Regions from separate parts of the Bradyrhizobium sp. NBAIM08 genome, predicted to be linked through region 4. Evidence: predicted binding sites of a transcription regulator. Region 4 holds the regulator's gene; each other region holds the start of a gene.
The links. The regulator HrcA, encoded in region 4, represses chaperone genes, less so after heat shock. The targets are predictions, from matches to a motif close to GTTAGCACTCNCNNNNNGNGAGTGCTAAC.

Region 1 (5,764 bases), on a different contig from region 4:
AGTTCGAGATCGTGTGCTACTCGTGCTCGGCGAAGGAGGACGCGACGACACGCGAATTTCAAGGCATCGCCGATCGCTGGCGTGACGCCTCGCAATGGAGCGACGATCGCCTCGCCGCCCAGATTCGCGACGATCGCATCGATATCCTGATCGATCTGTCCGGCCATACAAAAGGAAACCGCCTCGGCGTATTTGCGCGCAAGCCGGCACCGATCCAGGCGCACGGCTGGGGCCATGGCACCGGCACCGGGTTGCCGACAATCGACTATCTGTTCTCGGATCCGGTCGGGATTCCGCACGAGGTTCGGCATCTGTTTGCAGAGACGGTGGTCGACCTGCCGTGCTTCGTGACGCTGGCGCCGCTGCCGGCCGGGATTACGCGGGCCGGAACGCCGGCGCTCTCGAACGGCTTCGTCACGTTCGGTGTCTTCAACCGGATCAGCAAGATCTCGGACGAGGCGGCGGCAGTCTGGTCCAGGATCCTCGAGCGGGTGCCGGGCTCGCGACTGTTGATCAAGGACGTGGCTCTCGACGATCAACTGGTCCGCGACAAGCTGCTGGCGCGATTTGCGGCTTGCCGATTGCCGGCCGAACGCGTCGATCTGCTCGGGGCCACGTTGCGGGACGAGCATCTGGCATCGTTCAATCGCATCGATATTGCCCTCGATCCGTTTCCGCAGAACGGCGGCGTCAGCACATGGGAAGCCCTGCAGATGGGTGTGCCCGTGGTGGCGAAGCTCGGCAACAGCCTGCCGGGCCGCGCCGCCGGCGCCATCCTCACCGCGCTTGGCCTGCCGGACTGGGTCGCCGACAGCGAGGAGGCCTATGTCGAGATCGCGGCCAGCCGCGCGGCCGAGATCGGCGAGCTCGACAAGTTGCGCCGCGAGTTGCCCGCAACGATCAACGCCGCGGCCGCGGGCAACCCCGTCTCATATGCACGCGCGGTGGACGCGGCCTATCGCGCGATGTGGACGCGTTATTGCAGCGGCGGCGTTTGATTGCGTGATCTCGTAGGGTGTATTAGCCGAAGGCGTAATCCACCGTTTCTGTTTCGGCACGCGGAGAGAAACGAGGTGGATTACGCCAGCGACAGCGCTTCGCGCCGCTGCGGGCTAATCCACTCTACGCGACCTCAATGCAGGCGGAACACGCCGTCGACGGCGCGGAGCTCGGCCGGCTTGATCAGCTTGGAATGGGCCACCGTCACCGAATGGAGCGGACCGTCGAGCTTCTCCTGCCAGAACGCCAGGAAATCGGTGAGCGCGGGGAATTTCGGAAACATGTCGTAGTTCTGCCAGACATAGGTCTGGAGCAGCGAGGGATGATCCGGCATTCGATAGAGAATTTGTGCCGTCGTCAGCCCGTAGCCCAGCATCTGTTTCCGGAATTCCTCGGAAACGCCCCCAACGCGCAGTCCCATGCCAAACCTCCTTTGCAGGAGCGCATTCGGCGAGTGGCTTGGTCCGTGCCCCGGGGAGCCACCCGGAAACGATGCGCTCACAGACGAGAAATGTGACGCAAACTGACAACTCATCTCAAGCCCAAAAGTTTAACAAGCTGTTGAAATTCAATGCTTTAGCAGCAGAGACGACTCCGTGCTAATACGGTCACGGCTGCCCGGTTAACGATGGCGAGGGGTTTCTGGCAGTCCGCGCTTTCGGCTGCTAATTTTTCTGCTACAAACCCTTGCTCCCGCAAAATTCCTGTCCTATTTCAGGCTCGCCCGTGCTAGCACTCACGGGCAACGACTGCTAACAATCTCCAAATCCTCAACACGTGCAATTGCTTAGGAGGACTGCATGAAATTCCGTCCGCTTCACGACCGCGTCGTGGTCAAGCGCATCGACGCAGAAGAGAAGACCGCTGGCGGCATCATCATTCCCGACACTGCCAAGGAAAAGCCCTCCCAGGGCGAAGTCGTCGCCGTTGGTCCCGGTGGCCGCGACGAAGCTGGCAAGCTGATCCCGATCGACCTGAAGGTCGGCGACCGCGTGCTGTTCGGCAAGTGGTCCGGCACCGAGGTCAAGATCGACGGCCAGGACCTGCTGATCATGAAGGAGAGCGACGTGATGGGCGTTCTCGAAGTCAGCGAGTCCAAGAAGAAGGCGGCTTAAGAGCCCCTCTCCTCCCCTCCAGTCAAACTCACCTAAGGAAAACTCCAGATGGCAGCCAAAGAAGTCAAATTCTCGGTTGAAGCGCGCGACAAGATGCTGCGCGGCGTCGACGTTCTCGCCAATGCGGTGAAGGTCACGCTCGGTCCGAAGGGCCGCAACGTTGTGCTCGACAAGTCGTTCGGCGCTCCCCGCATCACCAAGGACGGCGTCACCGTCGCCAAGGAGATCGAGCTCGACGACAAGTTCGAGAACATGGGCGCGCAGATGGTGCGCGAAGTCGCCTCCAAGTCCGCTGACGCGGCCGGCGACGGCACCACCACCGCCACCGTGCTCGCCCAGGCGATCGTGAAGGAAGGCGCCAAGTCGGTCGCCGCCGGCATGAACCCGATGGACCTCAAGCGCGGCATCGACCTCGCGGTCGAAGCCGTCGTGGCCGACCTCGAGAAGAACTCGAAGAAGGTCACCTCGAACGACGAGATCGCCCAGGTCGGCACCATCTCGGCCAACGGCGATGCCGAAATCGGCAAGTTCCTCGCCGACGCCATGAAGAAGGTCGGCAACGAGGGCGTCATCACCGTCGAGGAAGCCAAGTCGCTCGAGACCGAGCTCGACGTGGTCGAGGGCATGCAGTTCGACCGCGGCTACATCTCGCCCTACTTCGTCACCAACGCCGACAAGATGCGCGTTGAGATGGACGACGCCTACATCCTCATCAACGAGAAGAAGCTCTCCTCGCTGAACGAGCTGCTGCCGCTGCTCGAGGCCGTGGTGCAGACCGGCAAGCCGCTGGTCATCGTCGCCGAGGACGTCGAAGGCGAAGCGCTTGCGACCCTCGTCGTGAACCGCCTGCGCGGCGGCCTCAAGGTCGCGGCCGTCAAGGCTCCGGGCTTCGGCGATCGCCGCAAGGCCATGCTGCAGGACATCGCGATCCTGACCGGCGGCCAGGCTATCTCGGAAGACCTCGGCATCAAGCTCGAGAACGTCACGCTCAACATGCTCGGTCGCGCCAAGAAGGTGATGATCGACAAGGAGAACACCACGATCGTCAACGGCGCCGGCAAGAAGGCCGACATCGAGGCGCGCGTGGCGCAGATCAAGGCGCAAATCGAGGAGACCACCTCGGACTACGACCGTGAGAAGCTCCAGGAGCGTCTCGCCAAGCTCGCGGGCGGCGTCGCGGTGATCCGCGTCGGCGGCGCGACCGAGGTCGAGGTGAAGGAGCGCAAGGATCGCGTTGATGACGCGATGCATGCGACCCGCGCGGCCGTGGAAGAAGGCATCGTTCCGGGCGGCGGCGTTGCCCTGCTCCGTGCCTCCGAGCAGCTCAAGGGTCTGCGCACCAAGAACGACGACCAGAAGACCGGCGTCGAGATCGTGCGCAAGGCGCTGTCGGCCCCCGCTCGCCAGATCGCGATCAACGCCGGTGAAGACGGCTCGGTGATCGTCGGCAAGATCCTGGAGAACAAGGCCTACAATTACGGCTTCGACTCCCAGACCGGCGAATATGCCGACCTCGTCAAGAAGGGCATCATCGACCCGACCAAGGTGGTCCGTACCGCGATCCAGAACGCTGCCTCGGTGGCCGCGCTCCTGATCACCACGGAAGCCATGGTCGCCGAGCTGCCCAAGAAGGGCGGCGCCGGCCCCGCGATGCCTCCGGGCGGCGGCATGGGCGGCATGGACTTCTGATCCAGCCTCTCAGGCACGATACGAATGCGAAACCCCGGCAGCGATGCCGGGGTTTTTGTTTTTTGGGGAGCACGTCATTCCGGGGCGCGCCCCTCTTGGGCGCGAGCCCGGAATCCATAACCACGAAACTCACGGGCGACGGGCATAGCGGGCCCACTCCATCTGGCTGTGATTATGGATTCCGGGCTCGGCGCTGCGCGCCGCCCCGGAATGACGGAGCAAGCCTTACTCCACCTTCCCGAGCCGCTCGAAGCGCGGCTCGCCGTCTTCATCCAGCGACCAGAAGATCCGCGTCACCTTGCCGATGAGATTGTCCATCGGCACGAAGCCGAACGTCGACTGCACGCGGCTGTCGGTGGAATTGTCGCGGTTGTCGCCGAGCACGAAGATGTGGCCCGGCGGCACCGTGAAGACGTCTGTGTTGTCGAGATAGCCGTTGTCGAGGCAGTCGTATGTCACATAGGACGCACCGCTCGGCAGCGTCTCGCGCCAGCGCTTGACGGCGGCGCGGTCGTCGACACCGCAGGCGTCGCCGGCAAATGTCGCCTCCAGGGCGACGCGGGTCACCGGGCGGCCGTTGAGGATGAGCCGGCCCTGCCGCATCTGGATGCGGTCTCCGGGCAGGCCGACGACGCGTTTGACGTAGTCGGCAGAACTGTCCTTCGCCGTCCGGAATACCACGATATCCCCGTATTCGGGATCGGCGGCGAGGATGCGGCCCGAGATCCAGGACGACGCGAATGGGAGGGAATAGCGGCCATACCCGTAAGCGTATTTCGCGGCGAAGACGTAGTCGCCGACCATCAGCGCCGGTGTCATCGAACCGGACGGAATGTTGAACGGCTGATACAGGACGAAGCGAAACAGGATCACCGGCGACCACAGCACCGGGATCATGAGGATCAGGACGACGATCGCCTTCCAGTCGCTGGATCGTGCCGCGGGGCGGATCGATTCCTGAAGAACGGTCATGGGCCTTCCCTGATCAAGACGTTGCGGCCCCAAGATGACGCAACCTGCGAGCGCGCTCAATCCCCGACGAGCTCAAATTTGGTCGCGCCTCGCGCCGATCGCGTTCATCGCAGACGGCAGCAACGCCGATGTGAAGGGCCGCCCGTGGGCGGCCCTTCGGTTCATGCGCTCTCGGGCGCCTTCAGACGCACGAGCCGGGTCAGGAGGGCATCGAGGCCCTGGCCTTCACCGGCATGGAGGTCGATGCGGCCGACCTTCTCGACCAGCCGCTCCAGCGACTCCAGCTCCTTGAGCCGAAGCAGCAGGGGGTTCTCCTCCATCAGGCGGGCAGTGTTCAGGAGCGAACGCGTCGCCGCGGTCTCCTCCTGCCGGCGGATCAGGTTCGCCTTCGCGACCCGCTCCGCCTCCACCACCTTGTTCACCAGCTCCCGGATCTCGCCGGGCAGGATCACGTCCTTGACGCCGAGCTCGGTCACCTCCACGCCTGATACCGCGACGCGTGCACGCACATAGTCGCGCAGCTCCGCATCCAGCGCCGCCTTCGCAGACAGCACCTCGTCCAGCGTCCGGCCCGCCACCGCCTCGCGGATCGCGAACTGCACCAGGCGGTACAGCCACGCATCCACGTCGGGCACGGTCGCCACCGTGCGCTCGGGATCGACGATGCGGCGGAACGCCGTCAGCGTCACCCGCAGCGCGATGCGATCCTTGGTCAGCATCTCCTGCGCGGTGATCTCGACCGCCTGGGGCCGCAGGTCGAGGCGCTTCACCTCGATCTTGCGGCCGACGGTCCAGAAGGCGTGCCGGCCGGGCGCGAGCCGCTCCACGAGCCGGCCCTCGACATAGAGCAGGCCCGCTTCGTGGTTCTCGACCACCGTCTCGCTCATGACAGTCGAGCGGCTGCGCTCGATCATGGTGAGGTGCCGCGCGTCGACCCTGACGTCGCTGGACACATCGATGCGCTCGACATCGATGCGCGTTGCGACCTT
Region 2 (5,764 bases), on a different contig from region 4:
CCTGCCGACGTTTGGATCGGTCCGATAGATAGAAGGGCGTGTCTCGAGTACAAGCAATGACAATTCGGCTATCCGGATTTTTCGTGTGGACTCGCGGGCGAGTTCACGTTTCTCCGAACTGACGTGCTTAGGCCGGCCGGTCCCGACGGACCGGGCGAGGAGCCCGGGTCGCCAGCGCCGGCCAAGCCGTCGTACCGCGCTTTCGGTGAGGACGTGATAGCGTCGCTTCCGTGGCTCATGGTTGCGAGTTCGGATCTTCGATGGCAATCTCGGAGGCGTAGGCATGGAAGTCCGTTATCTGATCCGCGGCTTCCAGCATTTTTCCCAACGTGGCAGCATCGCCGTAGATCGACAGCCGATCTTCGAAGGCTTGGTCGAGTGCTATTCCGCGCGCTAGCGCCTCGCTTTCGCCAGAGACCGGGTTTCTGCGTCCGAAGAAGGGGCGGAAACCTGCTCGACCTTGAATTCGATGCTGTCGTCTGACGGCGGCGTCTCGGCACGAAGTCGCGTCTCGACATGGCCGCGACGCGCTCGGACACCCGTCCTTGGATGGCTCTCAAAGCCGCTTCGATATGTTGGAGATCGACCCTGTCCTTGCCTCTCGGGCTCTGTTTCGTCAGGCGCAGTCCTTCGAGGTCGAGTACGTTGATCGGACCCCATTGCGTCGAGGTCCTCCGGACGTGCGGTTTGAGTTCATGGTAGGCCAGTCCGCATGCCGCCGGCAAAACGTCGACGACGAACTATCGATCACCCGGATCACGCCCGGGCCGCTCGGCGTACCGGCATCCCTCACCGTGAATTGGTCGTCGGCGATCTCGAAAGGCTCCTTCGCCGCGCCGTCCGGCAGTTCGCTCAAGGCCGCGGTCCAGCGTCGATTGTTTTCCGGGGTCGTGGGACGAGAATATCGACGTCACCGGTCTGGCGCGTCAGTGCGTTGAAGGAAAGCGCATAGCCGCAGATTAGCACGTTGGCAAAATAAGTCGGGTTGTCAACTTTGCCGTTGGTGCGGTAGCGGCGGATCGTGAAGTTGGCATCGAGGGCAAGGCCGGCCGCAGCAGCGCGCGTGCGTCCTTCGGGTCTCCCAGCAGCGCCAGCGCAGGGCATCTACGATCGGTCGCCATTGCGGTATTGGTAGCGCGGGCATGTGACGCTGCTCGGTGACGCCGCCCACCCGATGGTGCAGCATTTCGGGCAAGGTGCCGGGCAAGCCATCGAGGATTTGCTGCTGTTGCCGTGGTCGGCATATCTACACCGGCTTTTTCAACTTCCTATGAAGTTGGGGCTTGGGCTAAGCGCACCCGAAAACAAGGGGACATAATACGGCGTCAAAGAAAAACCCCGGCATTGGTGCCGGGGTTCTGTAATTCTCGTTTCGCGGCTGGATCAGAAGTCCATGCCTCCCATGCCGCCGCCCGGAGGCATGGCCGGGCCGGCTGCGGCCTTCTTCGGCAGCTCGGCGACCATCGCTTCCGTCGTGATCAGCAGCGCCGCCACGGAGGAGGCATTCTGGATAGCGGTGCGCACGACCTTGGTCGGGTCGATGATGCCCTTGGAGACGAGGTTGCCGTACTCGCCGGTCTGCGAGTCGAAGCCGTAGGCGTACTGATCCTTCTCGAGGATCTTGCCGACGATGACCGAACCGTCTTCGCCGGCGTTGATCGCGATCTGGCGGGCCGGCCAGGACAGTGCCTTGCGCACGATCTCGACGCCAGTCTTCTGGTCGTCGTTCTTGGTGCGCAGACCCTTGAGCTGTTCGGAGGCACGGAGAAGAGCGACGCCGCCGCCCGGGACGATGCCTTCCTCGACAGCCGCACGGGTCGCATGCATCGCGTCATCAACGCGATCCTTGCGCTCCTTCACCTCGACCTCGGTCGCGCCGCCGACGCGGATCACCGCCACGCCGCCCGCGAGCTTGGCGAGACGCTCCTGGAGCTTCTCACGGTCGTAGTCCGAGGTGGTCTCCTCGATCTGCGCCTTGATCTGGGCAACGCGAGCCTCGATGTCGGCCTTCTTGCCGGCGCCGTTGACGATCGTGGTGTTCTCCTTGTCGATCATCACCTTCTTGGCGCGACCGAGCATCTGCAGCGTGACGTTCTCGAGCTTGATGCCGAGGTCTTCCGAGATCGCCTGGCCGCCGGTCAGGATCGCGATGTCCTGCAGCATGGCCTTGCGGCGATCGCCGAAGCCCGGAGCCTTGACGGCCGCGACCTTCAGACCACCGCGGAGGCGATTCACGACCAGGGTCGCAAGCGCTTCGCCTTCGACGTCCTCGGCGACGATGACCAGCGGCTTGCCGGTCTGCACCACGGCCTCGAGCAGCGGCAGCAGCTCGTTCAGCGAGGAGAGCTTCTTCTCGTTGATCAGGATGTAGGCGTCGTCCATCTCAACGCGCATCTTGTCGGCGTTGGTGACGAAGTAGGGCGAGATGTAGCCGCGGTCGAACTGCATGCCCTCGACGACGTCGAGCTCGGTCTCGAGCGACCTGGCTTCCTCGACGGTGATGACACCCTCGTTGCCGACCTTCTTCATGGCGTCGGAGAGGAACTTGCCGATCTCGGCATCGCCGTTGGCGGAAATGGTGCCGACTTGGGCGATCTCCTCGTTCGAGGTGACCTTCTTCGAGTTCTTCTGGAGATCCGCGACGACGGCTTCGACCGCGAGGTCGATACCGCGCTTCAGGTCCATCGGGTTCATGCCGGCGGCGACCGACTTGGCGCCTTCGCGCACGATGGCAGCGGCGAGCACGGTCGCGGTGGTGGTGCCGTCGCCGGCCGCGTCAGCGGACTTGGAGGCGACTTCGCGGACCATCTGCGCGCCCATGTTCTCGAACTTGTCGTCGAGCTCGATCTCCTTGGCCACGGTGACGCCGTCCTTGGTGATGCGCGGCGCGCCGAACGACTTCTCGAGCACCACGTTGCGGCCCTTCGGGCCGAGCGTGACCTTCACGGCGTTAGCGAGGATATCGACACCGCGCAGCATGCGGTCGCGGGCGTCGACGCCGAATTTCACTTCTTTGGCTGACATATTGGTTTCCCTGAGTTGTCTTGGTCTCATCTCACCCTTGGCGAGACGCCCGGCAGGCGCTCCTCAGGGGTGAGCGGTGCGAGCGGTTGGTTAGGCGGCCTTCTTCTTCGAAGCGGGAGCTTCGAGCACGCCCATGATGTCGCTTTCCTTCATGATCAACAGGTCCTGGCCGTCGATCTTGACCTCGGTGCCCGACCACTTGCCGAACAGGACACGGTCGCCGACCTGGACGTCGATCGGGGTCAGTTTGCCGCTCTCGTCGCGGCCACCGGGGCCAACGGCGATGACTTCGCCCTGCGAGGGCTTTTCCTTGGCACTATCCGGAATGATGATGCCGCCAGCGGTCTTCTCTTCTGCGTCGATACGCTTGACCACGACGCGGTCGTGAAGCGGACGGAATTTCATGCAGCCCTCCTAAGCATTTGCACGAGTTAGAGATTTTGGAGTGCTAGCAATCGATGCCCGTGAGTGCTAGTCACGGGCCGAGCTGAGATAGGATAGGATTTTTGCGGGAGCAAGGGGCTCTGGCAGAAAAATAGGCGCTCAGGACGGTCGCCTGCCATCAGTCTCTATGGCTAACTGGAGACGTGCTCGGCTGAGGTTAGCTGGTATACCTGTCGCACGCCCAATCAAACCGGCAAGTCGCCAGCGCTCGCCCAAAACGTAGTGGCTACGGTCGGCTTACCAACGCGAATAGAGACCACGCCTTCCAGCCCGTCTTGCAGGCATGCTTGAACATATCCTGGCCGTCGATCTCGAAGCTTTCGCTGAATTGGATCGCCGTGCCAGAAATGATCTTACGCAGCAGCGTCTTGCGCTCGAACAACGTCACACTGCGCAGATCGCGACCGTTCAGGTATAGAAGGTCAAAAGCCACCATCACGATCTTCGTCGAGCGGCCTTTGAGTTCATTCTGAAGAACAGAGAAGTCGGTCGTGCCGTCGTCAGCCGGAAGGGCTCCGCTCTTGCCCCTCGATCGACCGCGCCGCCCGACGGCCAGTGGGTGTTTCGAACTCGTGATGGAAATAGTACTCGACCGCTTCCTTGCCGCGTCCTTCAAAGACCTTGCACCCCTGCGAAAGAACCATGCCCCGGTTGCAGATGCGGACGAACTCCATCTGGACTTATCCGTCTCGTCGATCCCATCACCCGGATCTCCCGTGAAGTGCCGACCGACAAAAAGATTTCAACGGCGATGGCATTTCGGATATCCGGATCTCTCGGCCGATCCAGGACCGAGGTGAACAGCATTTCGCCGTACCTTCGCAAAGGCGCGGCCGGTTGCCATGAAACGCTCGATCATCGTCGCGATGAATTTGGCAGGCTCAGCCGGCGTCGTCGTGGCTCCGCTACGCATCAAAATCCGCGTAGCTTTTGAGATCCATGAAGACCGCCGCCGGCAGCCCGATCGTGAGCTTGACGGGCCCTGTCGTCTTGAAGTGGTCGAAGCTTGAGATTCATCCCGGTGTTCCTCCCTTCACCTTTCAACAGGAGTGCGGTATTGCGCGAGTTTCTCACTGTCACGACTAGGCAGGAACGGCGAACGAAGACGTTGCGTCCAGCATTATCGGCTGACGGACCGACATAGCCGCGGTGTCGCATAGAATGGCGCCAGTGCTTGCTGTGATCGTCCCACAGTACCGGAAGGCTGAACCTCCGCCGCCGCCGACGCTGGCGCTCCTAATCGCTGAACCTAGCGCTGGCGGCCGAAGCACCCACCGGAAAGCGAACCAGACCCATGCGATGATCTGAAGGACAAGATTGGAGATAAAGGCTGTCTGGTAGGCGATCTCCGGATAATGCCCCGCCTGAGGCGTCCAATGTTCAAGGACGACGCCAGTGGCATATTGCAGGACAAACGCTCCACCGATATGGAGCACGTTCAGCGCAGCATTGGCCCGTCCGGCAAGTTCTTTCGGGAAATAACTAGCCAGGAGCACATAGCTAAGCACTGTAGCTGCGCCGACGGCGGCCACAGCGGCCCACAGGACGTATGATGACAACGGCCATCGCAGGATAATCGCGAGTTGCACGGCAATGAACAGAAGGCCGACGACCGCGAGGAGCGCCTCTGTTCCAATGCCATAGCGACGCAGCCGGTCAGCCAGAACGCCTAGCAGGAGCGCACCCAGGCTGAGCGCGACGGCCATGACAAACAAATGTTGCACCAAAGCAGCGCGATCAAGTCCCTCGACGTCAGTGAACCACTGCGCCGCCCAAAGTCCCTGCAGCGCCCAGGCGGTGCCGACGGAAGTCGCTGATAGCGGCGCCAGACGCCAGAAATGCGGATCGGTATAAATCTTCTTCAAGCTGGCCATGGCTGTTCCACGCAGGACCGGCGTTGCCGATGCACTCTCCGGCACCAAGAGATAGATCATCGCCGAACAGCCGGCCGTGACGACAGCGAACAATGCGAACAGCGTCCTCCACCCCACCCAAGCCAGCAACAGCTGCGCCGGCGAGGTCGCGGTTACCGCTCCCAATGCACCGAGCATGACCATCAGGCCGTTGAGAAACGGAAGACGGTCGTTCGGAAACCAGAGAACGAGGGCTTTCAATCCGGCGGTCAGGCTCGCGGCGACGCCGAGACCGAGTAGCGCCCGGCCTAGAAGCAGCATGAGCAAATTGTCTGACGTAGCAAACAATGCGGCGCCGACCGCAGCAGCAACCAGCAGCACACTCTGGATCAGCCGCGGACCATACCGATCCAGAAGGATGCCGACCGGTATCTGCGCCGCCG
Region 3 (5,764 bases), on a different contig from region 4:
ACGCTTCACATCACCACGACCTTGGTGCCGACATTGACGCGGCCGTAGAGATCGATGACGTCCTCGTTGCGCATGCGGATGCAGCCGGAGGAGACGTTGGTGCCGATGGTCCAGGGCTCGTTGGAGCCGTGGATGCGATAGAGCGTCGATCCCAGATACATCGCACGGGCACCGAGCGGATTTTCCGGGCCGCCTTCCATGTGCCTGGGCAGATCGGGCCGGCGCGCGAGCATTTCCGCCGGCGGCGTCCAGTCCGGCCATTCGCGCTTGGCGGTGATCGATTTCACGCCGGACCAGGTGAAGCCGGGACGACCGACGCCGATGCCGTAGCGCAATGCCCGGCCGTTGCCCTCGACGAGATAGAGGAACTTGTTCGGCGTATCGACCACGATCGTGCCGGGACTTTCCTTGCCGCTATAGTCAACGAGTTGTTTCTCGAATTTCGGATCGAACGGACGCTGCCGCGGATCGACCGCCTCCTGCTGCAGAGACGCGCCCTGCTGATATCCGCCTTGTTGATACCCACCTTGCATCTGCGGCTCGCCCATCGGCGGCAGGCGCCGCTGGTCGTAATAGCCCGGCTGCTGCTGATACACCGGCTGCTCCGGCGCGTAGGCCGGGCCGCGGCCGGGGCCATCGCCGAACAGGAATTCGATGAAGCCGCCGCCCATGTTGGAATGGGACGCCACGCGCACCGGGGCCGGCGGCACGCGCGGCTGGTACAGCACCGCGGGCGGATCGTTCGGCACGCTGTTGTCGAAGGCGCCCGCGTCGTTCGCGCCGGCCATGAAGGTGCAAGCGCTGCCGAGCAGCGCGACAGACATTTTCTTGAACATCGACGTACTCTGTACTGTTTCGTCTAGATCACATGCGTCGTGGAGAGCCGGTGGCTGATCCGCGCTCTTCGACGTGGTCAATAAAAAGCAAAAGCCGTTTTGTTTGGTAAACGGACAGCGCGTTTGGATTCACCACGTCGCGAGCGCGCCTGCAATTTGGCGATCAGCGTTTATTTTCGATGAACGCCGCGCGGCCATGGTTAATCGCTTCTTTGCGCCGCGTCGCGCGCGGCCGATCAGCAGTTCCTGCTGTGAACTTCGTGTTAAATCGCTTCTGCCTACAAAGACGCGTGAGTGAGGTGGGGGAGTATCCTGATGGCTGTTCACCGCAAGCGTTTTCGCGTCGAAGATATCGTCGGTGGCGAGATGCCCATTGTAGACGTAACTGAAGAGGCACTCCCGATGCATAGCGAGATCATGGCCGAGCTGCGCGCGATCCGCGCCCAGATGGCGAAGGGCATCGTCGCGGCCCCGCTGTCCGGCAGCGCTGCCATGGCGGCGATCGACGCCTCGACCGCGCACGAGCTTGCCGAAGCGCGCACCATGCTCGATACCTACCGGGCGCAGATCGAGCAGTGCGAGAAGCTGAAGGTCGAGCTCGACCTCATCCACGACGCCATCGACCGCACCAAGCGCGAGATCGCGACGCTGCACGGCAAGAGCTTCGACGGCGGCGAGATGGCCAAGGTCAACGGCGAGCTCGGCGCGGTGGTCGGCGGCACCGAGCAGGCGACCCAGCAGATCCTCGAAGCCGCGGAATCGATCGACCAGGCCGCCAGCGCGATGTCGAAGGTGGACTCGATCGATCAGCAGAAGCGCCTTGCCGACGACATCCAGGAACGCGTCATCTCGATCTTCGAAGCCTGCAACTTCCAGGACCTGACCGGCCAGCGCATCAGCAAGGTCATGGGCACGATGAAGTTCATCGAGCAGCACATCAACGCGATGATGGAGATCTGGGGCGGCGTCGACGCGATCAAGTCCCATGTGCCCGCGCAGGTCGACAACCGCAGCGAGGACGAGAAGCTCCTCAACGGCCCCAAGCTCGCCGGCGACGTCGGCCACGCCTCGCAGGACGACATCGACGCGCTGTTCGACTGAGCGGCGACGACATCGGAATAACAAAACGCCGGCCTTGGGCCGGCGTTTTTTGTTTTGGCCGGTGCAGATCGTGAACTCTTCTTCCCTTCTCCCCTTGTGGGAGAAGGTGGCGCGAAGCGCCGGATGAGGGTTCTCTCGACTCGCAAGACCGTTCGTGAGGAGATAGACCCCTCACCCGTCTCGCCGCTACGCGGCGAGCCACCTCTCCCACAAGGGGAGAGGGTAAGAGACCGTCACGCCCTCGGCGCGCAGCGGACGTAGACCATGTTGCCGTAGCGGGTGCCAGCGTCCTTGTCGATGAAGCGGGTGATCATGACGCGACCGTCGAAGGAGACGATTTCGCGGTCCTGGTCGCCGGGGGTCGGGCCGGCCGGCCCGATGTAGTTCTTGCCGCTCGGCGAGCCCTTCAGCCGCAGCTCCTGCGGCGTCGCCTGGTCGGCGAGATGCATGATCACGCCACCGGAGGAACCGGCGGTGATCACGTAGGGGTTCCTGCATTGCTCGCGCGCCATCTTCTCGGTGCGGGCGCGATCGGCCGGGTTCTGGAACGAGGCGAGGCCCCAGCGGCCGACGATCTCGTCGGCGCGGATGGTGGCGGGCATTTCCGGAGCGACGCCAGGTTCGGCATCGGGCGGCGGCGGGGACGACGTGAGGGACGGCAGGTTGAAGCCGCCGCCGCAGGCGCCCAGCAGCAGCGCCAGACAAGAGGCGGCCGCCAGATTGGCAACCGTGCGCGCGTGAGCCGAACTGATCATGGCATTCCCCCGAACAAGACCATGGCCGCACCCCTCCCGCAGCCAAGCGCAAAACCGCTGCCGGAGCAATGACGTCGTTCTTTACGGCGACGCCCCGAGCGAGTTTCCAATGCCACCATCCTATATCCGCCTCAACAATCGCTTAACCACCTTTGCTTGACAGGATCGCGGCCAAGCCATATTTCCGGACCCACTATTAGCACTCGGAAAGCCCGATTGCTAAGCGCGCCGTTCGATCCTCGACGCGAGGGCGGACGGAAGCGCCGCCCCGCCGACCCCACTACTTCCGAAGCGAGCCTCCAAAGGGAAACGTCATGGCTAAATCCAAATTTCGTCCGCTGCATGACCGTGTCGTGGTCAAACGTATCGACGCCGAGGAAAAGACCAAGGGCGGCATCATCATTCCGGACACGGCCAAGGAAAAGCCGTCCCAGGGCGAGGTCGTCGCCGTCGGCCCCGGCGGCCGCGACGAGACCGGCAAGCTGATCCCGATCGACCTCAAGGTCGGCGACCGCGTGCTGTTCGGCAAGTGGTCGGGCACCGAGGTCAAGATCGACAACGAAGAGCTCCTGATCATGAAGGAGTCGGACATCATGGGCGTGCTGGCCTAAGGCCGTCCGCCTGAACAGCCGCTGAATGTCATGCCCGGATCCAGGCGATCCGGGCATCCATCGTTCCGCCGCACGGCACAAGACAACACACATCACATAACACGAGGGATTGCAGACCATGGCTGCCAAAGACGTCAAGTTTTCCGGAGACGCGCGCGATCGCATGCTGCGCGGCGTCGACGTTCTCGCCAACGCCGTCAAGGTGACGCTCGGTCCGAAGGGCCGCAACGTCGTCATCGAGAAGAGCTTCGGCGCCCCCCGCATCACCAAGGACGGCGTCACGGTCGCCAAGGAGATCGAGCTCGAGGACAAGTTCGAGAACATGGGCGCCCAGATGGTGCGTGAGGTCGCCTCCAAGACCAACGACCTCGCCGGCGACGGCACCACCACCGCGACCGTGCTGGCCCAGGCCATCGTGCGCGAAGGCGCCAAGGCGGTCGCCGCCGGCATGAACCCGATGGATCTCAAGCGCGGCATCGACACCGCGGTTGCCGCCGTCATCAAGGACATCGAGAAGCGCGCCAAGCCGGTCGCCGCCTCCTCCGAGGTCGCCCAGGTCGGCACCATCTCGGCCAACGGCGATGCCGCCATCGGCAAGATGATCGCCCAGGCGATGCAGAAGGTCGGCAACGAGGGCGTCATCACCGTCGAGGAGAACAAGTCGCTCGAGACCGAGGTTGATATCGTCGAGGGCATGAAGTTCGACCGCGGCTATCTCAGCCCCTACTTCGTCACCAATGCCGAGAAGATGACCGCCGAGCTCGAGGACGCCTACATCCTCCTGCACGAGAAGAAGCTCTCGGGCCTGCAGGCCATGCTGCCGGTGCTGGAAGCCGTGGTGCAGTCGGGCAAGCCGCTCGTCATCATCGCCGAGGACGTCGAGGGCGAGGCGCTGGCCACCCTGGTCGTCAACCGGCTCCGTGGCGGCCTGAAGGTGGCCGCGGTGAAGGCGCCGGGCTTCGGTGACCGCCGCAAGGCCATGCTGGAGGACATCGCGATCCTGACCGGCGGCCAGCTGATCTCCGAGGAGCTCGGCATCAAGCTCGAGAACGTCACGGTGAAGATGCTCGGCCGCGCCAAGAAGGTGGTGATCGACAAGGAGAACACCACGATCGTCAACGGCGCCGGCAAGAAGCCCGACATCGAGGCCCGCGTCGGCCAGATCAAGGCGCAGATCGAGGAGACCACCTCGGACTACGACCGCGAGAAGCTCCAGGAGCGCCTCGCCAAGCTCGCCGGCGGCGTCGCGGTGATCCGCGTCGGCGGTGCCACCGAGATCGAGGTCAAGGAGAAGAAGGACCGCGTCGAGGACGCGCTCAACGCCACCCGCGCCGCGGTGCAGGAAGGCATCGTTCCCGGCGGCGGCGTCGCGCTGCTCCGCGCCAAGAAGGCGGTCGGCCGTCTCACCAACGCCAATGACGACGTCCAGGCCGGCATCAACATCGTGCTGAAGGCGCTGGAAGCCCCGATCCGCCAGATCTCCGAGAACGCCGGCGTGGAAGGCTCGATCGTGGTCGGCAAGATCCTGGAGAACAAGTCCGAGACCTTCGGCTTCGACGCCCAGAACGAGGACTATGTCGACATGGTCGAGAAGGGCATCATCGATCCAGCCAAGGTGGTGCGCACCGCGCTGCAGGACGCTTCTTCCGTGGCCGGCCTCTTGGTGACCACCGAGGCCATGGTCGCCGAGATGCCGAAGAAGGAAGCTCCGCCCGCGATGCCCCCCGGCGGCGGCATGGGCGGCTTCTAAGCCTTCCGTTCCGTGACAGAGTTGCGAAGGCCGCCTCCGGGCGGCCTTCTTTTTTGCCGACCCTGCCCGTTTCGCTTTCCGATTCAACCAGCGGCCAAAACCCACTACGGTGGCGCGCCGATTCTGATTGTTTGGGCATGATCCTAGAGACCGCTTCACGCTTTCCGGATCATGGCCGTTGCGCGAGGATGTCATCGATGCGTGCGCTTCTGGTTTGCTCCACGGCCGTTCTGGCCCTGCTCGCCGTTCCGCCGCAGGCCTCCGCCCAGATGAAGCTGTCGCCGAAGGCGACCGCGCCGGGGGGAACCGAGACGCGCTATTTCACCGCGATGGACGGGCTGATGGACGGCAATGCCGACGTGATCCTGAAGGAGACGCGCCAAGGCAAGACGCTGACCGCGGCGGTGCTCGACGTCTGCTACCCCATCGCGAAGAACTCCGACCGCAAGGACCGCTTCGTCGTCAACCTCCAGGTGGCCGGCCAGACGCTGACCGGAACGACGCAGAGCATCAGTGAGAAGTCGCCGGTCAGCGTCAAGCTGACGCGCAAGCAGTCCGGCGACATGTTCGAATTCCGCGGCCAGATCGCGGTCGGCCAGGCGGTGACCGAAGTGACCTCGCCGGACAATTCCGATCTCAGCGAAAAGGAATTCCTGGACAGTCAGACCTCCGACGACGGCATCACGCCGCAGCCGAAGGATTTCACCGACG
Region 4 (5,764 bases):
GTCGCGCTCGTTGCCGCGCTGGCGCGCACGCAAGGCGTCCAGCGCTTCTCCTCCGACGTGCTCACCAACCCCTCAGGCTTCGCCGGCATCGACGGCCTGTTCCGCTTCCGTGCTGATGGCACGAATGAACGCGGACTTGCCGTGATGAAGGTGACGCAAGGCGGCGGCGTTGCGGTGGCGGGCTCGCCGAAGAGCTTTGGGGCGTAATGGTTTCGTAGCCCGGATGGAGCGCAGCGTAATCCGGGTTCTGTCCACGCGGTGAGACCGTCCCGGATTGCGCTACGCTCCATCCGGGCTACGAGATCCGCTAAGCCGCCAAATCCGCGACCACGGCATCCAGCACCGGAAAACCGCTGCTGGTCACGCGCAGCCGTCCCGTCGCATCCACGGTGATCGCGCCTTCCTCGCGCAAGAGCGCGATGCGGCGGGGGTCGAGCGGGCGGCCGGCGAGGGCCTTGTAGCGTTCGGGATCGATGCCTTCGGCGAGCCGCAATCCCATCAGCAGGAATTCGTCGGCGCGCTCCTCGCTGTTGAGGAGCTCGTCGCTGACGACACCGTCGCCGTTGGTCTCGACCCGCATCAGCCAGGCCTCGGGACGCTTCTCGGTGGCGGTGGCGTGGCGCACGCCGTCGATGTCGAGACGGCCATGTGCGCCGGGGCCGATGCCGGCATATTCCTCGCCGCGCCAGTACACCAGATTGTGCCGGCATTCGGCACCGCGCCGCGCGTGATTGGAGATCTCGTAGGCGGGCAGCCCGAGCTTGTCGCAGGTCTCCTGCGTGACGTCGTAGAGCGCGCGGGCGACCGCTTCGTCCGGCGTCTTCAGCTTGCCGGCCTGGTGCAGGCCGAAGAAGGGCGTGCCTTCCTCGATCGTCAATTGATAGAGCGACAGATGCTCGGCCGCTTCATCGATGGCGTGCCGCAGCTCGCCCGCCCACATCGCCGGCGTCTGGTCGGGGCGGGCGTAGATCAGGTCGAACGAATAGCGGTCGAACGCGCGGCGCGCGATGGCGACGGCATCGAGCGCTTCGCGCGCGCTGTGCATGCGGCCGAGCGCTTTGAGCGAGGCGTCATCGAGCGCCTGCACGCCGAGCGAGACGCGGTTGACGCCGGCGATGCGATAACCGGCAAAGCGCGTGGCTTCGACGCTGGTCGGGTTCGCTTCCAGAGTCACCTCGACGTCGCCTGCGACGGACCAGTGCTTGCCGATCGCGTCTAACACCGCGCCGACGGTGGCGGGCTGCATCAGTGACGGCGTGCCACCGCCGAGGAAGATCGAGGTGACCTCGCGGCCGGGCGCGCGCTCGGCGGTCGTTGCGATCTCGCGGGCGAAGGCGGCGGCGAAGCGCGTCTCGTCGATCGCGGCGTGGCGGACGTGGCTGTTGAAGTCGCAATAGGGGCACTTCGACAGGCAGAACGGCCAGTGCACATAGACGCCAAACGCATCCTTGTTAGCGCGGCTCAAGGCAGATCTCCGCCAGTTTCCGAAAAGCGCGGGCGCGGTGCGACAGGCCGAGCCCAAGCGGCGGCAGGCCGTGCTTCTCGATGCTGGTCATCTCGCCGAAGGTGCGGCTGTGCCCGTCCGGCAGGAACATCGGGTCGTAGCCGAAGCCGGCTGTGCCGCGCGGTGGCCAGATCAGCGTGCCGTCGACGCGCGCCTCGACCTCCTCGCGATGATCGTCGGGCCAGGCCACACAAAGCGCCGAGACGAAGTGGGCTTTGCGCTTGTCCGGCGTGGTGGCGCCGCGCTCCTGCAGCAGGCGCTCGATCTGCGCCATCGCCGCGTTGAAATCCTTGGTCGGGCCGGCCCAGCGCGCGCTGTAGATTCCCGGCGCACCGTCGAGTGCGTCGACGACGATGCCGGAATCGTCGGCGAAGGAGGGCAGCTTGGTCGCCTCCGCCGCGGCGATCGCCTTGATCGCGGCGTTGCTGCGGAAATCGTTGCCGGTTTCCTCGGGCTCGTCTAGGCCGAGCTCGCCGGCCGACACCGCCTCGATCCCGTACGGCGCGAGCAGCTCCCTCATCTCGGCGAGCTTGCCGGGATTGTGGGTGGCGATGACGAGCTTGTCGGTGATTCGGCGGTGCATGGGCTTATTGACTACGCCACGGCCAGTTTCTGCAAGTCCACCAGGCGCGCAATGCCCTTCTGCGCCAGGGCGATCAGCTTCAGGAACTCGTCCTGCGTGAACGGCTCGCGTTCCGCGGTGCCCTGCACCTCGATGATGCGGCCATCGCCGGTCATGACGAAATTGGCGTCGGTCTCGGCTTCCGAATCCTCGGCATAGTCGAGATCGAGCACCGGCGTGCCGTTGTAGATGCCGCAGGAGATCGCGGCGACGTTGTCGCGCATCACGTTGGCCTTCACCATGGTGCGCGCCTTCATCCAGTTGAGGCAATCGGCAAGCGCGACCCAGGCGCCGGTGATCGAGGCCGTGCGCGTGCCGCCGTCGGCCTGGAGCACGTCGCAATCGACCGTGATCTGGCGCTCGCCGAGAGCTTCGAGATCGACGATGGTGCGAAGCGAGCGGCCGATCAGGCGTTGGATCTCGACGGTGCGGCCGCTCTGCTTGCCGGCGGAGGCCTCGCGGCGGGTGCGTTCGGAGGTCGCGCGCGGCAGCATGCCGTATTCGGCGGTGACCCAGCCGCGGCCCTGCCCCTTCAGCCACGGCGGCAGGCGGTCCTCCAGCGTGGCGGTGACCAGCACATGGGTGTCGCCGAATTTAACGAGGCACGAGCCTTCCGCATATTTGACCACGCCGCGCTCCAGCGTCACGGGGCGCAATTCGTCGGGCGCACGGCGGCTTGGCCGCATGGGAAATCTCCAAAACTCACGGGAATAGGCTGTTCGCGGTGCTTGTAGGTGGGGCGGGGGTGGGCGGCAAGGGCTTATTCACCCCCTGACCGTCGGCCTGCAAACGCCACGCTTGTCAGACGCGGCCCGGATGGACAAATTATAAGGATCTGAGAGGAGTTACCGTCTGTGGCCCATCACGATCCGATCCATCTGATCGCGCCGCGCGCAGGCCTTGCCCAGCTCAACGAGCGTTCCCGCGACATCTTTCGTCAAATTGTCGAAAGCTATCTCGCGACCGGTGAGCCGGTCGGCTCGCGCAACATTTCCCGCCTGATTGCGATGCCGCTGTCGCCGGCATCTGTGCGCAACGTCATGGCCGATCTGGAACAGCTCGGCCTGATCTATGCCCCGCACACCTCCGCCGGCCGGCTGCCGACGGAATTGGGCCTGCGCTTCTTCGTCGATGCCCTGATGCAGGTCGGCGACCTCAACGAGGCCGAGCGGCAGGCGATCCAGAGCCAGCTCTCGTCCGTCGGCGAGGCGCAATCGGTCGAGGCGGCGCTGGACCAGGCCTTGATGCGGCTCTCCGGCCTGACCCGGGCCGCCGCCGTCGTGCTGACGCCGAAATCCAATGCGCGGCTGAAGCACATCGAATTCGTCCGCCTGGAACCGGAAAAAGCGCTGGTGATCCTGGTCGGCGAAGACGGCCAGGTTGAAAACCGCGTGTTGACGCTGCCGCCCGGAGTTCCCTCTTCGGCGCTGACAGAGGCCGGCAATTTCCTCAATGCGCGGATCCGCGGCCGGACCTTGGCCGAAGCGCGGCTCGAGCTCGAGACCGCACTCGGCGAGGCCCGTGCCGAGCTCGATCAGCTGACACAGAAAGTGATCTCGGCCGGCATTGCCAGCTGGTCCGGCGGCGAGAGCGAGGACCGTCAGCTCATCGTCCGCGGCCACGCCAATCTGCTCGAAGATCTGCACGCGCTGGAGGATCTGGAGCGGGTTCGCCTGTTGTTCGACGACCTCGAGACCAAGCGCGGCGTGATCGATCTGCTCGGCCGGGCCGAGACCGCCGAAGGCGTGCGCATCTTCATCGGCAGTGAGAACAAGCTGTTCTCGCTGTCGGGGTCCTCCACCATCATCTCGCCCTATCGGGATGCCGCCGGCCACATCGTCGGCGTTCTCGGCGTGATCGGCCCGACGCGGCTGAATTATGCCCGCGTGATCCCGACCGTGGACTACGCCGCCCGCATCGTCAGCCGCCTGTTGGGGGGCTGACCGGCCTTTCTGCCGATCACGGGCGCTTGATTTTCGCGGGCTTAAGCACGATATCCGGGCCAACATCCCTGAAACGAGTTCGAGATCAGAGCCGATGACCGAGCAAGACCGGCAACCCCAAGACACGACTGCAGCGACCGGCGAGCCCGTGGTGTCGAAACCCTACATCATGCCCGACGATCCCGAGCCGGGTTCGGTCGAAACCCTGCAAAAGGAAGCGGCTGAAGCGCGCGACCGCATGCTGCGGACGCTGGCCGAGATGGAGAATTTGCGCAAGCGCACCGCAAAGGAAGTCGCCGACGCCCGCCTCTACGGCATCACCGGCTTCGCGCGCGACGTGCTCGACATCGCCGACAATCTCCAGCGCGCACTCGATGCCGTTCCGGCGGAGGCGCGTGCTGCGGCCGATCCCGGCCTGGTCTCGTTGATCGAGGGCGTCGAGCTCACGGAGCGCGCGCTGCTCAACGCGCTGGAAAAACACGGCGTGAAGAAGCTCGATCCTCAGGGCCAGAAGTTCGACCCGAACTTCCACCAGGCAATGTACGAAGTGCCTGACGCGTCGGTGCCGTCGGGCACCGTGGTGCAGATCATGCAGGCCGGCTACACCATCGGTGACCGCGTGCTGCGCCCGGCGCTGGTCGGCGTCGCCAAGGGCGGCGCGAAGACTGCGCCCGCGGCGAACAACAACGAATCGAGCAGCGCGGCGAACTGAGTGTTGGCGTCATTCCGGGGCTCGACGAAGTCGAGAACCCGGAATCCATTGAACAGCAGAGACAACCGCACAATGGATTCTCAGGTGCGCAAATTGCGCACCATAGCTCGCGCTGAAGCGCGCCCCGGAATGACGGAGGATAGCGCGCCGCCTACGCGCTCACCGCGATATCCGCAGACTGAATCCGCTTCACGCCCGCCTTGGCCATGTCGGCCCAGGCCTTGGCGAGCGAGCCCTGCGTGTCGATGCCGCGGCAGGCGTCTTCCACCACATAGACCTCGAAGCCCGCCTTGCGCCCGTCGAGCGCGGTCCAGGCGACGCAGAAGTCTGTCGCAAGACCAGCGACGAAGACGCGCTTGATCTTGCGGCCCCGCAGGTAGCCGGCGAGCCCGGTCGAGGTCTTGCCGTCGGCCTCGAGGAAGGCCGAATAGCTGTCGACGTTCTTGTGAAATCCCTTGCGGATGATGAGCTCGGCGTGCGGGATCGACAGGTCCTTCGACAGCGCCGCGCCCTCGGTGCCCTGCACGCAATGGTCCGGCCACAGCACCTGCTTGCCGTAGGGCAGGTCGACCGTTTCGAACGGCTTCTTGCCGGAATGAACCGACGCAAACGAAACGTGGCCCGGCGTGTGCCAGTCCTGCGTCAGCACCACATTCGCAAATGCCTTCGAGATCTTGTTGATGACCGGCACCACCTGCTCGCCTTCCTTTACCGCGAGGCTCCCGCCGGGCAGGAAGCAGTTCTGCACGTCGATCACGAGCAGCGCGGACGCTTCGTCCGGCTTGATCGGTGCGGCCGCGAACAGCGCGCTTGGCGCGAGCGTCGCCAGCGCCGTCGTTCCAAGCATTGCCAAGACCTGTCGCCGAACCAGCATGTCTACCTCCCCTCCAGGATGATCCAACGGGAGGAAGCCTAGTTCCGTTCGTGTACGAACAGAAGCCCGAAAATGCGGCCGGTTCTGTCCAGCGCGTGGGCTGACAAAG

Region 1: the regulator HrcA is predicted to act here: its motif matches at 1,728-1,756, upstream of I6F37_RS05100 (co-chaperone GroES).
Region 2: the regulator HrcA is predicted to act here: its motif matches at 3,472-3,500, upstream of groES (co-chaperone GroES).
Region 3: the regulator HrcA is predicted to act here: its motif matches at 2,888-2,916, upstream of groES (co-chaperone GroES).

The regions. Positions count from the first base shown of each region.
Region 1 covers NZ_JADYVR010000001.1:1,037,933-1,043,696, forward strand. Annotated here, with positions in the region: gene I6F37_RS05090 (tetratricopeptide repeat protein) at 1-998, shown strand, start outside; gene I6F37_RS05095 (usg protein) at 1,133-1,420, opposite strand; gene I6F37_RS05100 (co-chaperone GroES) at 1,800-2,114, shown strand; gene groL (chaperonin GroEL) at 2,163-3,803, shown strand; gene lepB (signal peptidase I) at 4,029-4,775, opposite strand; gene I6F37_RS05115 (slipin family protein) at 4,937-5,764, opposite strand, start outside.
Region 2 covers NZ_JADYVR010000014.1:35,963-41,726, forward strand. Annotated here, with positions in the region: gene groL (chaperonin GroEL) at 1,384-3,024, opposite strand; gene groES (co-chaperone GroES) at 3,115-3,429, opposite strand; partial or broken gene I6F37_RS32855 (DNA ligase) at 3,737-3,979, opposite strand; gene I6F37_RS45785 (DUF2274 domain-containing protein) at 4,211-4,381, opposite strand; gene I6F37_RS46000 (DUF2274 domain-containing protein) at 4,374-4,481, opposite strand; gene I6F37_RS32865 (MFS transporter) at 4,551-5,764, opposite strand, start outside.
Region 3 covers NZ_JADYVR010000004.1:286,745-292,508, forward strand. Annotated here, with positions in the region: gene I6F37_RS16010 (L,D-transpeptidase) at 6-836, opposite strand; gene I6F37_RS16015 (protein phosphatase CheZ) at 1,152-1,937, shown strand; gene I6F37_RS16020 (hypothetical protein) at 2,171-2,692, opposite strand; gene groES (co-chaperone GroES) at 3,007-3,303, shown strand; gene groL (chaperonin GroEL) at 3,422-5,053, shown strand; gene I6F37_RS16035 (hypothetical protein) at 5,251-5,764, shown strand, end outside.
Region 4 covers NZ_JADYVR010000008.1:160,069-165,832, reverse strand. Annotated here, with positions in the region: gene I6F37_RS26215 (penicillin-binding protein activator) at 1-207, shown strand, start outside; gene hemW (radical SAM family heme chaperone HemW) at 308-1,465, opposite strand; gene rdgB (RdgB/HAM1 family non-canonical purine NTP pyrophosphatase) at 1,452-2,087, opposite strand; gene rph (ribonuclease PH) at 2,099-2,812, opposite strand; gene hrcA (heat-inducible transcriptional repressor HrcA) at 2,981-4,069, shown strand; gene grpE (nucleotide exchange factor GrpE) at 4,164-4,781, shown strand; gene pncA (bifunctional nicotinamidase/pyrazinamidase) at 4,933-5,655, opposite strand.